One region of the Clostridium sp. HMP27 genome, then DNA from elsewhere that is predicted to be linked to it. Evidence: predicted binding sites of a transcription regulator. Region 1 holds the regulator's gene; each other region holds the start of a gene.

Region 1 (3,295 bases):
GTTCAAGTATAGATACATCAAATGTACCGCCACCTAAATCATAAACAAATATTCTGTGATTTTTATCCATCTTATCAAGACCATATGCTAAAGCTGCAGCTGTTGGCTCATTTATTATTCTTAAAACCTCAAGTCCAGCTATTTTTCCTGCATCTTTAGTTGCCTGTCTTTGGCTATCATTAAAATATGCAGGTACTGTAATAACTGCCTGTGATACTTTTTCTCCTAAATATGCCTCAGCATCTGCTTTCAGTTTTTGAAGCACCATAGCTGAAATTTCTTGTGGAGTATGATCTTTTCCATCTATATTAACCTTATGATTTGTTCCCATATGTCTCTTTATGGAAATTATAGTTTTATCAGGATTTGTTATGGCCTGTCTTTTAGCCACCTGTCCTACTAGTCTTTCCCCATTAGCTTGAAAGGAAACAACTGATGGTGTTGTTCTAGCTCCTTCTGCATTTGTTATAACTACAGGCTCTCCACCTTCCATAACTGCTACACAAGAGTTTGTAGTTCCTAAGTCTATACCTATTACCTTTGCCATAGTATTTTTTACCTCCTTATAAATCAAACAATATAATATTTTTATATATGAATATTAAATAGAATTTCTATTTAAATTTTAATTAACAACTTTTACCATACTGTGTCTTATTACTTTGTCTGCTCTTTTATATCCCTTTTGAAATACTTCCACTATTTCATTATTGCCATAATTCTCGTCTTGTATATGCATTACAGCTTCATGATAATTAGGATCAAATCCTTTATCTATACTAATTTCATCTACACCTAATTTTTCAAGAGATCCCTTAAATTGTTTTAGTGTCATTTCAACACCCTTCTTTAAATCTTCAAAACTTCCCTCAGCACTTACAGCTCTCTCTAAATTATCAAGTACTGGAAGCATATATTTTAAAACATCGCTGCAAGCCTCTGTGTATATTCCTTCTTTTTCCTTAGAAGTTCTTTTTCTGTAATTATCATACTCTGCTATTGTTCTTAAAAGTCTTTCTTTCAATGTTTCTAATTCATTACTTAATTTATTATTCTCATTTAAAATATTGGAATTTTTTTCTTTCAATTCTTCTATACTTTCCCCTTCAAATTCTTCGTCAATTTCCTCAAATTCCTTATCCTCTTTTATTTCAGCTTCTTCCAAGGATTCATCTATTTTCATATCTTCTGAAAATATTTTATCTTCATTATTTAAATCCTCTTTTTTAATTTCTTCCATTTGACTGCCTCCGTTTCTTATCTTTATATTTAAGGTAATTTAAATCTAATTTATCTTATATAGTCATCTGTAAGAGTTTTATTTAATTCATTCACCACTGCTGCTAAAATAGAGATAACCTTATCATAAGGCATTCTTGTTGGTCCTATTACTCCTATAGAGCCCAATGGACGCCCTCCAATGCTATAAACCGCAGAAACTATACTGCACTCCTTAGCATCTTCTAAAAAGTTTTCTCCTCCAATTTTAATATCCATACTTTCAGTAGAATTTATTAAATCATTTACTTTCTTCTTATTATCAATTAATGATAAGAATTCCTTAGCTCTTTGTATATCGTTATATTCAGGATAATGAAATATATTAGTAGTTCCCTCAAAATAAATATCTGAAGACTCCATACTATTTAAACTTTCGTATATAACTGGCATAATAGAATTAAATATCTCTTCATATCCAAATAAATCACTTTTTAAATTATTTATAACTTCTAAATTAATTTCTTCTATATTTAAATTACTTAATCTTATATTTAATAAATTATTAATCTTAACTAATAATTCTGTATCTATAGATTTTGTCATCCTTATCAAATTGTTTTTTATTATTCCTCTATCTATAACAATTACAGATAGGATATTATTATTATCAATGTGTATAAGTTGTATAGATTTAATCTTGCCTTTTCTAAATGATGGTGCCTTTACTACTGATGTAAGTCTCGTAAGTTCCGCAAGTAAATATGATGCTTCTTTTATTACTTTATCTATTTCATGTAGTGTAGATTTTATTATATGCTTTTTTATGAATTCTTCTTCTTCATAGGTTACACGGGAAACCTGCATTAATTTATCTACATATAACCTGTATCCTTTGTCAGAAGGCTTTCTTCCTGAAGAACTATGAAGTTGCTCTAAATATCCCATTTCCTCAAGATCAGCCATTTCATTTCTTATAGTAGCAGAACTTATACCTAGATCATACTTTTTAGCTATGGTCCTGGAACCCACAGGCTCTGCTGTATCTATGTAATCAAGTATTATAGCCTGAAGTATTTTTATTTTTCTCTCATCCATTTCCATAATATCACCTCTTTTATTAGCACTCACTCCTGTTGAGTGCTAACTGCTATGATTAAAAAATATCATTATCGAAATCATTTGTCAAATTAATTTAATTTTAAATATTAAAGAAATATAGGTAATTATCCCTTATAAATTAATTTTTAACTATATTTCTTTCAAAATCTCTTCTTTATTACTAATACTTATTGATTTTATTTTAAACAGTTAATATAAAATCACTCATAATCATATTCGAAACCTCTATTCCTCTAGGGGATAGATATAATTTATTGTCTTTTAATATAAGTAATTTATCCTTTAAATATTTATCTATTATTTTCCCATAAACTTCGTATATATTTTTATTAAATCTCTTTTGAAATTCATTTATATCTACTCCATTTATTTTTCGAAGGCCCATAAACATAAATTCTTCCATATCATCTTTTAAAGTATTATGATGAATTTCTAGCTTAACTTTCTCATTATTATTTATTTTTTTTATATAATCTCTTATACTTTCTACATTTTTGTATCTGTTATGATTTATATACGAATGAGCAAATGCTCCGCAGCCAATATACTCATCCAAATTCCAATACACCAAATTATGTATACATTCTTTCCCGAGCTTTGAGAAATTTGATATTTCATATTGATTATATCCATTTTCCTGTAAACTTTTTTTAATCTTTGAATACATTTCTCTTTCTACTTCTTCACTTGGTAAAGTCAACTCATCATTTTCATATTTAGTATAAAACGGAGTCTCTTCTTCAATTATTAAACTATAGCATGATATATGTTCAGGATTTAATTTAATTATTTCTATTAATGTTTCTTCTATTTGTTCTAATGTTTGATTTGGGAGACCAAACATTAAATCTATATTTATATTATCAAAATGAAGCTTTCTTGCCTCCTTATATGTTTCCAAGAAGTCATTTAATTTATGTATTCTTCCAATGCCCTGCAGCAGCTCATTTTGCCA
Region 2 (3,295 bases), on a different contig from region 1:
GGATATATTTTTGGAACTATATCTGGCAGCATAATTTCACTTGTAGGTATTTGTTTAGGCAGCATTATAATATTTGTAATATGTAATATATATGGTAAACCTTTTGTAGAAAGAATTATATCTAAAAGACATTTGACTTTTTTTAAAAAAGTACTAAAGCTTGGAAGTGTAAATTACATAGTATTTTTACTTTATTTAGTACCCGGTATTCCCAAAGATGCATTAGCTTATATATGTGGAATTTCAGATATTAGTCTGAAAAATTTTATTATATATTCCACTTTAGGAAGATTTCCTGGAATATTTTTATCTGCCTATTTTGGAGCTAAAATAGGTACTGATAATAAGCTCATATTAATTGGGATAGCTGTAGTTGCAACGGTACTTTTTATACTAGGTGTAATAAAGGGAGAAAAAATAATAAAAAACATGATAAAAAATGAAGAAAAAGAAAAGCCCTAAATCTAGGGCTTTTCCACACGATAGTTACTTTTATAGAATATTATGTAGATTATTGAAAATATAAGTATTAGCACAGCTATGAGTATAGCGCAGTGCATAAAGAATGCTTCAGGAAGTATATTTATAACGGGGTCTTTATCTATATCAAATATCCAGTAATCATTATTGAAGAATATAGCATGAAACGTATTAAAAACCTTGTTAAAGTTAATTGAAAATACTGTAAGTAAAAATATAGGTAAGGAAACTAAAAGCCAAGAACTATATTTAAAAATTGAAAAGTCTTTATATTTATAGCATAGATATACAGCAATTAAATTTAAAAACAGTGATATGTAAAATATTTTATCAACTAAAGAAAATATTTTCTTCACTTCATAAAAGTGTATAATGCCTTCAGGGGAAGCCTTAAAGGAAGGCAGTTTAAACTGTGTATTAGAAGGAGAATATAAAAAGTTTATAAGATAATCATAATTTGTTTTGATTTCGCTCACACTCATATGTACAAATTTTTCTATACCTAGATGGTTTATATCAAAATAATATAATTGTCTGAAGTTCACAGTGATTTTTACGGACAGGGTTATGGCAAATAGTGCTAGTGAAAACATAAAAATAAATTTAAAGAAAATATGAAAATTTTTCATAAAAATGTCACCCCTTGGAAATATTAATTATGTTGTAATAATATTATATAGTTTGAACTGTTTTATTTAAATATAGTATTAGAAAATAAAAGAAAAAGTAAGTAAAATGCCAAAATATATAGATAAATTATAATAATGGGGTATAATTTAACAAAAAGAATAAATAAGGGTAACATTTACATTTGATATTATATATGCTATTCTTTATTATAATAATTGTATTAGCACTCATTGATAGTGAGTGCTAATGATAAAAAATTAATTAATACATCTCAATTTATTTGAGATGATTCATTCTTATAAACATAAATATTTTAAGGAGGGTTTAAAATGAGAATTAGACCACTTGGAGACAGAGTTGTTATCAAAAGAATTGAAGTAGAAGAAACTACAAAGAGCGGAATAGTTTTACCAGGAACCGCTAAGGAAAAGCCACAAGAAGCTGAGGTAGTAGCAGTAGGACCTGGTGGAATGGTTAATGGAAAAGAAGTTGTAATGGAATTAAAAGTAGGAGATAAAATATTATTTTCTAAGTATGCAGGAAATGAAGTTAAAATTGATGGCATAGAATATACAATATTAAAACAGGATGATATATTAGCTGTTTTAGAATAATTTGAAAATATAAATTAACTATTTAGGAGGTAAGTGTAATATGGCAAAGAGCTTATTATTTGGAGAAGAAGCTAGAAGAGCTATGCAGGCAGGTGTAGATAAGCTTGCAAATACAGTTAAGGTTACTTTAGGACCAAAGGGAAGAAACGTTGTTTTAGATAAAAAATTTGGATCACCACTTATAACTAATGATGGTGTTACTATAGCAAGAGAAATCGAACTTGAAGATGCATATGAAAATATGGGGGCACAGCTTGTAAAAGAAGTTGCAACTAAGACAAATGACGTAGCAGGAGATGGTACTACAACAGCTACATTACTTGCTCAAGCTATAATTAGAGAAGGATTAAGAAACGTTACAGCAGGATCTAATCCAATGCTAATCAGACGTGGAATACAAATGGCAGTAGAAAAAGCTGTACAAGAAATTAAAAATATTTCAAAGCAGGTAAACGGAAAAGAAGACATAGCAAGTGTTGCAGCAAACTCAGCAGCTGATGAAGAAATAGGAAAGCTTATAGCAGATGCTATGGAGAGAGTTGGAAACGAAGGCGTTATAACTGTTGAAGAATCAAAATCTATGGGAACTGAATTAGATGTTGTTGAAGGAATGCAGTTTGATAGAGGATACTTAAGTGCATACATGGTAACTGATTCTGAAAAGATGGAAGCAGTACTTGAAGAGCCATATATATTAATAACAGATAAGAAGATAACTAGCATACAGGATATACTTCCAGTACTTGAAAAAATAGTTCAACAGGGAAGAAAGTTATTAATAATAGCTGAAGATATAGAAGGAGAAGCATTAGCAACACTTGTTCTTAACAAATTAAGAGGAACATTTACTTGTGTAGCAGTTAAAGCTCCTGGATTTGGTGATAGAAGAAAAGATATGCTTCAAGATATAGCAGTATTAACTGGTGGAGAAGTTATCACTGAAGAATTAGGAAGAGATTTAAAAGACGTTACATTAGATATGCTTGGAATGGCTGAATCCGTTAAGATTACTAAAGAAAATACTACAATTGTTAACGGAAAAGGAAATAAAGAAGCTATACATGATAGAGTTCATCAGATAAAAGTTCAGATAGATGAATCTTCATCTGACTTTGATAGAGAAAAATTACAGGAAAGACTTGCAAAACTTGCTGGTGGAGTAGCTGTAATCAAAGTTGGTGCTGCAACAGAAACTGAATTAAAAGAAAGAAAGCTAAGAATAGAAGATGCTTTAGCAGCTACTAAAGCCGCTGTTGAAGAAGGTATTGTTCCAGGTGGTGGAACTGCATATGTAACTGCTCTTAAAGAAATGCAGGAATTAACTTCTGATGTAGTAGACATCAAAGTTGGTATTGACATTATAAGAAAAGCTCTTGAAGAACCAGTAAGACAAATAGCTACTAACGCTGGAGTTGAAGGTTCTGTAGTAATAGAAAAAGTTAAAAATTCTGAAGTTGGAATGGGTTATGATGCTTTAAATGATAAATATATAAACATGATAGAAGCTGGAATAATCGACCCAACTAAGGTTACAAGATCAGCACTTCAAAATGCTGCATCTGTAGCAGCTA
Region 3 (3,295 bases), on a different contig from region 1:
GTATCGCTATCAGCAAGGTGAAGTCCAAGTCAACCACAAGCGTTTCCTCGGATACACCAAGGATGAAAACAAGCAACTGGTGATTGACCCAGAGGGTGCTGAGGTTGTCAAACGGATTTACAGAGAGTACCTTGAAGGAGCCAGCCTTTTACAGATAGCAAGAGGACTAGAAGCAGATGGTATTCTTACAGCGGCGGGCAAAGCAAAATGGAGACCAGAAACATTAAAGAAGATATTACAGAATGAAAAGTACATCGGAGATGCCCTTTTGCAAAAAACCTATACTGTAGATTTCCTTTCCAAAAAGCGGGTCAAGAATAACGGCATTGTTCCTCAGTATTATGTTGAGAATAGCCACGAGCCCATCATACCGCGAGAAATTTTCATGCAAGTGCAAGAAGAAATGGTCCGACGGGCCAACCTTTATACAGGAAGGAATGGTAAGAAGCGAGTTTATAGCAGTCGATACGCTTTATCCAGCATTGTCTATTGCGGCGAATGTCATGAAATATACCGACGGGTGCACTGGAACAATCGAGGATGCAGATCCATCGTGTGGAGATGCGTTAGCCGCCTGGAAGAAAAGGGTTCTGACTGCATTTCTCCGACGATAAACGAAGAGGTGCTTCAGGCAGCGGTTGTGAAAGCCATCAATGAGGTGCTTGATAGCAAGGACACTTTTCTTTCCACCTTGCAGGTCAACATTGCATCGGTCTTAAATGAAGAACACGATAAGGTCACTGATGATATTGATGCCAAATTGGATGAGCTGCAAAATGAGCTTCTCAGGCTGGCAAACTCCAAAACGGATTATAAAGAAGTGGCGGAAGAGATTTACCGCTTGCGTGAATTGAAGCAAAGTGCACTGGTTGAAAATGCAGAGCGTGAAGGAAAAAGGCAGAGGATTGATGAGATGACAGAATTCTTGAATGAGCAGTCCTACGAGTTGGATGAATATGATGAGCAGCTGGTAAGGAGGCTTATTGAGAAGGTTACGGTGTTTGAAGAGAAAATTACTGTTGAGTTTAAGTCGGGTGTTGAAATAGATGTATGGACATAGCTTTTCTGACCGACCATCAATCAGGAGATGCATTTTTATGGACTAATCTTATTAAATTCAAGAAAGTAGCAAGAAAAATAAGTAATATTAATATTTTGAAAACCAAAGCACATCGGTCATTTTATCCCGATGTGCTTTGGTTTATCTTATTCAACATTAATTGTAATACTATTGTTTGGCTTTTCTACTTTTGGAACTATAATTTTTAGCACCCCGTTTTCAAGTTTTGCTTTAATGGCATCGGGTTTGGAATCTTCTAAGTAAATAGAACGGCTCATAGAATTATAACGTCTCTCCTTGTGAATGAAATTCTTTTTCTTTGTTTCGCTGCTTTCATCTCTAGTAATAGAAATCGTTAGCTTCCCATCATTGAGTTCAACGTTGATGTCTTTTTTATCTACACCTGGCATTTCAGCTTCAATAAGGTATTCTTTGCCATTATCTTCTACATCAACTTTGAAAGTATCATAAGTGAGGGTTCTTCTAAATGGCCAATCATTTGAAAAAAAGTCATCAAGCAAGTTGTAGAAGTCCCCAATACCAGTATTGGTTGAAATTTCTTTGTTTTTTCTGTTAAAAGGTACTAATCCAGCCATAATTAACAACTCCTTTTCGTATTATTTTGTTAGCACTCTATAATGATGAGTGCTAATTATTATATATCATAGAATTGTATTAGTGTCAATACTTTTAAAAAAATATTTAAAACAAATTGAAGTATAATAATAAAACTTAAGAACTGGAAATTTTTTTTGTAAAGGTTTAAAATCACACTTTTACAACATCTTTATGGAGAATCTTTTTATAATCTAATTAGGAGAATATATTATAATTTATTGGGAAACCTAAAAAAATAGTTAGTAAAAATACAAATAATAGGAGCCTTTGAAAATGATTTTTAGAAGAAATAGTTTAAGTTCAAATAAAAAATCAACTTCAGATAGCGTCACCGAGAATCTATCAGCTGAAACAATAGAAAACCTGTTTTCTAACATGGCTGATTTCAACAAGATAAATTTAAACACACCTGGTGGTAACGAATATACTCTTCACTTTTTAAAATCCTTAATCAATGTTGACCAATTAAATTTAACTGTGATTTTGCCATTATTACACGGAAACAAAGGCAGTGTCCCTTTAAGCATTGGTTCTATCGAAGTAACAGAAATAGATACTTTACATAAGGCAATGGAGAATTTACTAACTGGCTCAATATTGATTGAAGATATAGTCCAAGAAAAGTATTGGAGTATAGTAATTCCTAGGGATTTGAGTCGTTCTATTGATACATCTCAGCAGGAAAGCATTTTATATGGGCCAAATGATAGCTTTGTTGAACAAATTGATCAAAATATAACACTTATTCGAAGAAGACTACCTATTGCACAATTAAAATGCAAAGACTTTACAATAGGTTCTATGAGTAAAACAAAGCTTTATTTAATTTATATAGATGGTCTAGTAGATTCTGAAATATTAATAACAATGGAAGAAAAAATTAGAAATATCGATTATGATGTTTTTTTAAATACGTCTGACATAACTTCATTTTTAGATGATAATAAAAACAGCCTCTTTCCGCAATACCAGTTAAGTGATAGACCTGATGTTATTGTTTCAGCTCTTTCATCAGGTAAGATATCACTTATCTTGGACGGAACTCCTTTTGTTATAGCTGCACCTATAACTTTTTTTGAATTATTTCAATCTCCAGAAGACTATGTACATCGGTGGCTAGTAGGCTCTTTTTTAAGAACTATTCGGTTTATTGCTTTTTTAATTACTTTGTTATTAGTTCCAGCTTACGTAGCAATAACTACGTATAATTATGAGATGCTTCCGCTCCAATCATTGATAATCGTACTAACCTACCGGAGTGATGTGCCATTTAACCCAGTGATTGAAGCTTTTCTAATGACTTTAACACTAGAAATTCTAAAAGAAGGTAGTTTAAGAATGCCTTCAAAAATAGGACCAAGTCTTGGAGTCGTTGGGGGTATAGTAATAGGTCAAGCTGCAATAGACAGTGGAATCGCTAGTCCTGTTCTGGTTGTTTGCGTAGCTATTTCCGGATTGGCTTCGTTTCTTGTTCCTAACTATTTAATGACAAACTCTAGTAAACTAATCCAATTCATATTTATTGGATTAGCTGGCTTGTGGGGGTCTTTTGGTATCATTCTTGGATTACTCTTTCTAGGAATTCACTTGAATTCACTTACTTCTTTAGATCGCTCT

Evidence for each region. The regulator HrcA, encoded in region 1, represses chaperone genes, less so after heat shock. The targets are predictions, from matches to a motif close to TGTTAGCACTCNNNNNNNNNGAGTGCTAACA.
Region 2: groES (co-chaperone GroES) is a predicted target of HrcA. The motif match lies at 1,329-1,359, and genes of this name have one in related genera.
Region 3: DP68_RS12820 (Hsp20/alpha crystallin family protein) is a predicted target of HrcA. The motif match lies at 1,684-1,714, and genes of this name have one in related genera.

What each region holds. Positions count from the first base shown of each region.
Region 1 is NZ_JMFY01000017.1:162,489-165,783, reverse strand. Features, by position in the region: gene dnaK (molecular chaperone DnaK) at 1-547, opposite strand, end outside; gene grpE (nucleotide exchange factor GrpE) at 626-1,240, opposite strand; gene hrcA (heat-inducible transcriptional repressor HrcA) at 1,291-2,316, opposite strand; gene hemW (radical SAM family heme chaperone HemW) at 2,522-3,295, opposite strand, start outside.
Region 2 is NZ_JMFY01000021.1:6,888-10,182, forward strand. Features, by position in the region: gene DP68_RS11645 (TVP38/TMEM64 family protein) at 1-462, shown strand, start outside; gene DP68_RS11650 (TIGR01906 family membrane protein) at 465-1,109, opposite strand; gene groES (co-chaperone GroES) at 1,440-1,724, shown strand; gene groL (chaperonin GroEL) at 1,765-3,295, shown strand, end outside.
Region 3 is NZ_JMFY01000025.1:59-3,353, forward strand. Features, by position in the region: partial or broken gene DP68_RS12815 (recombinase family protein) at 1-1,060, shown strand, start outside; gene DP68_RS12820 (Hsp20/alpha crystallin family protein) at 1,207-1,656, opposite strand; gene DP68_RS12825 (spore germination protein) at 1,952-3,295, shown strand, end outside.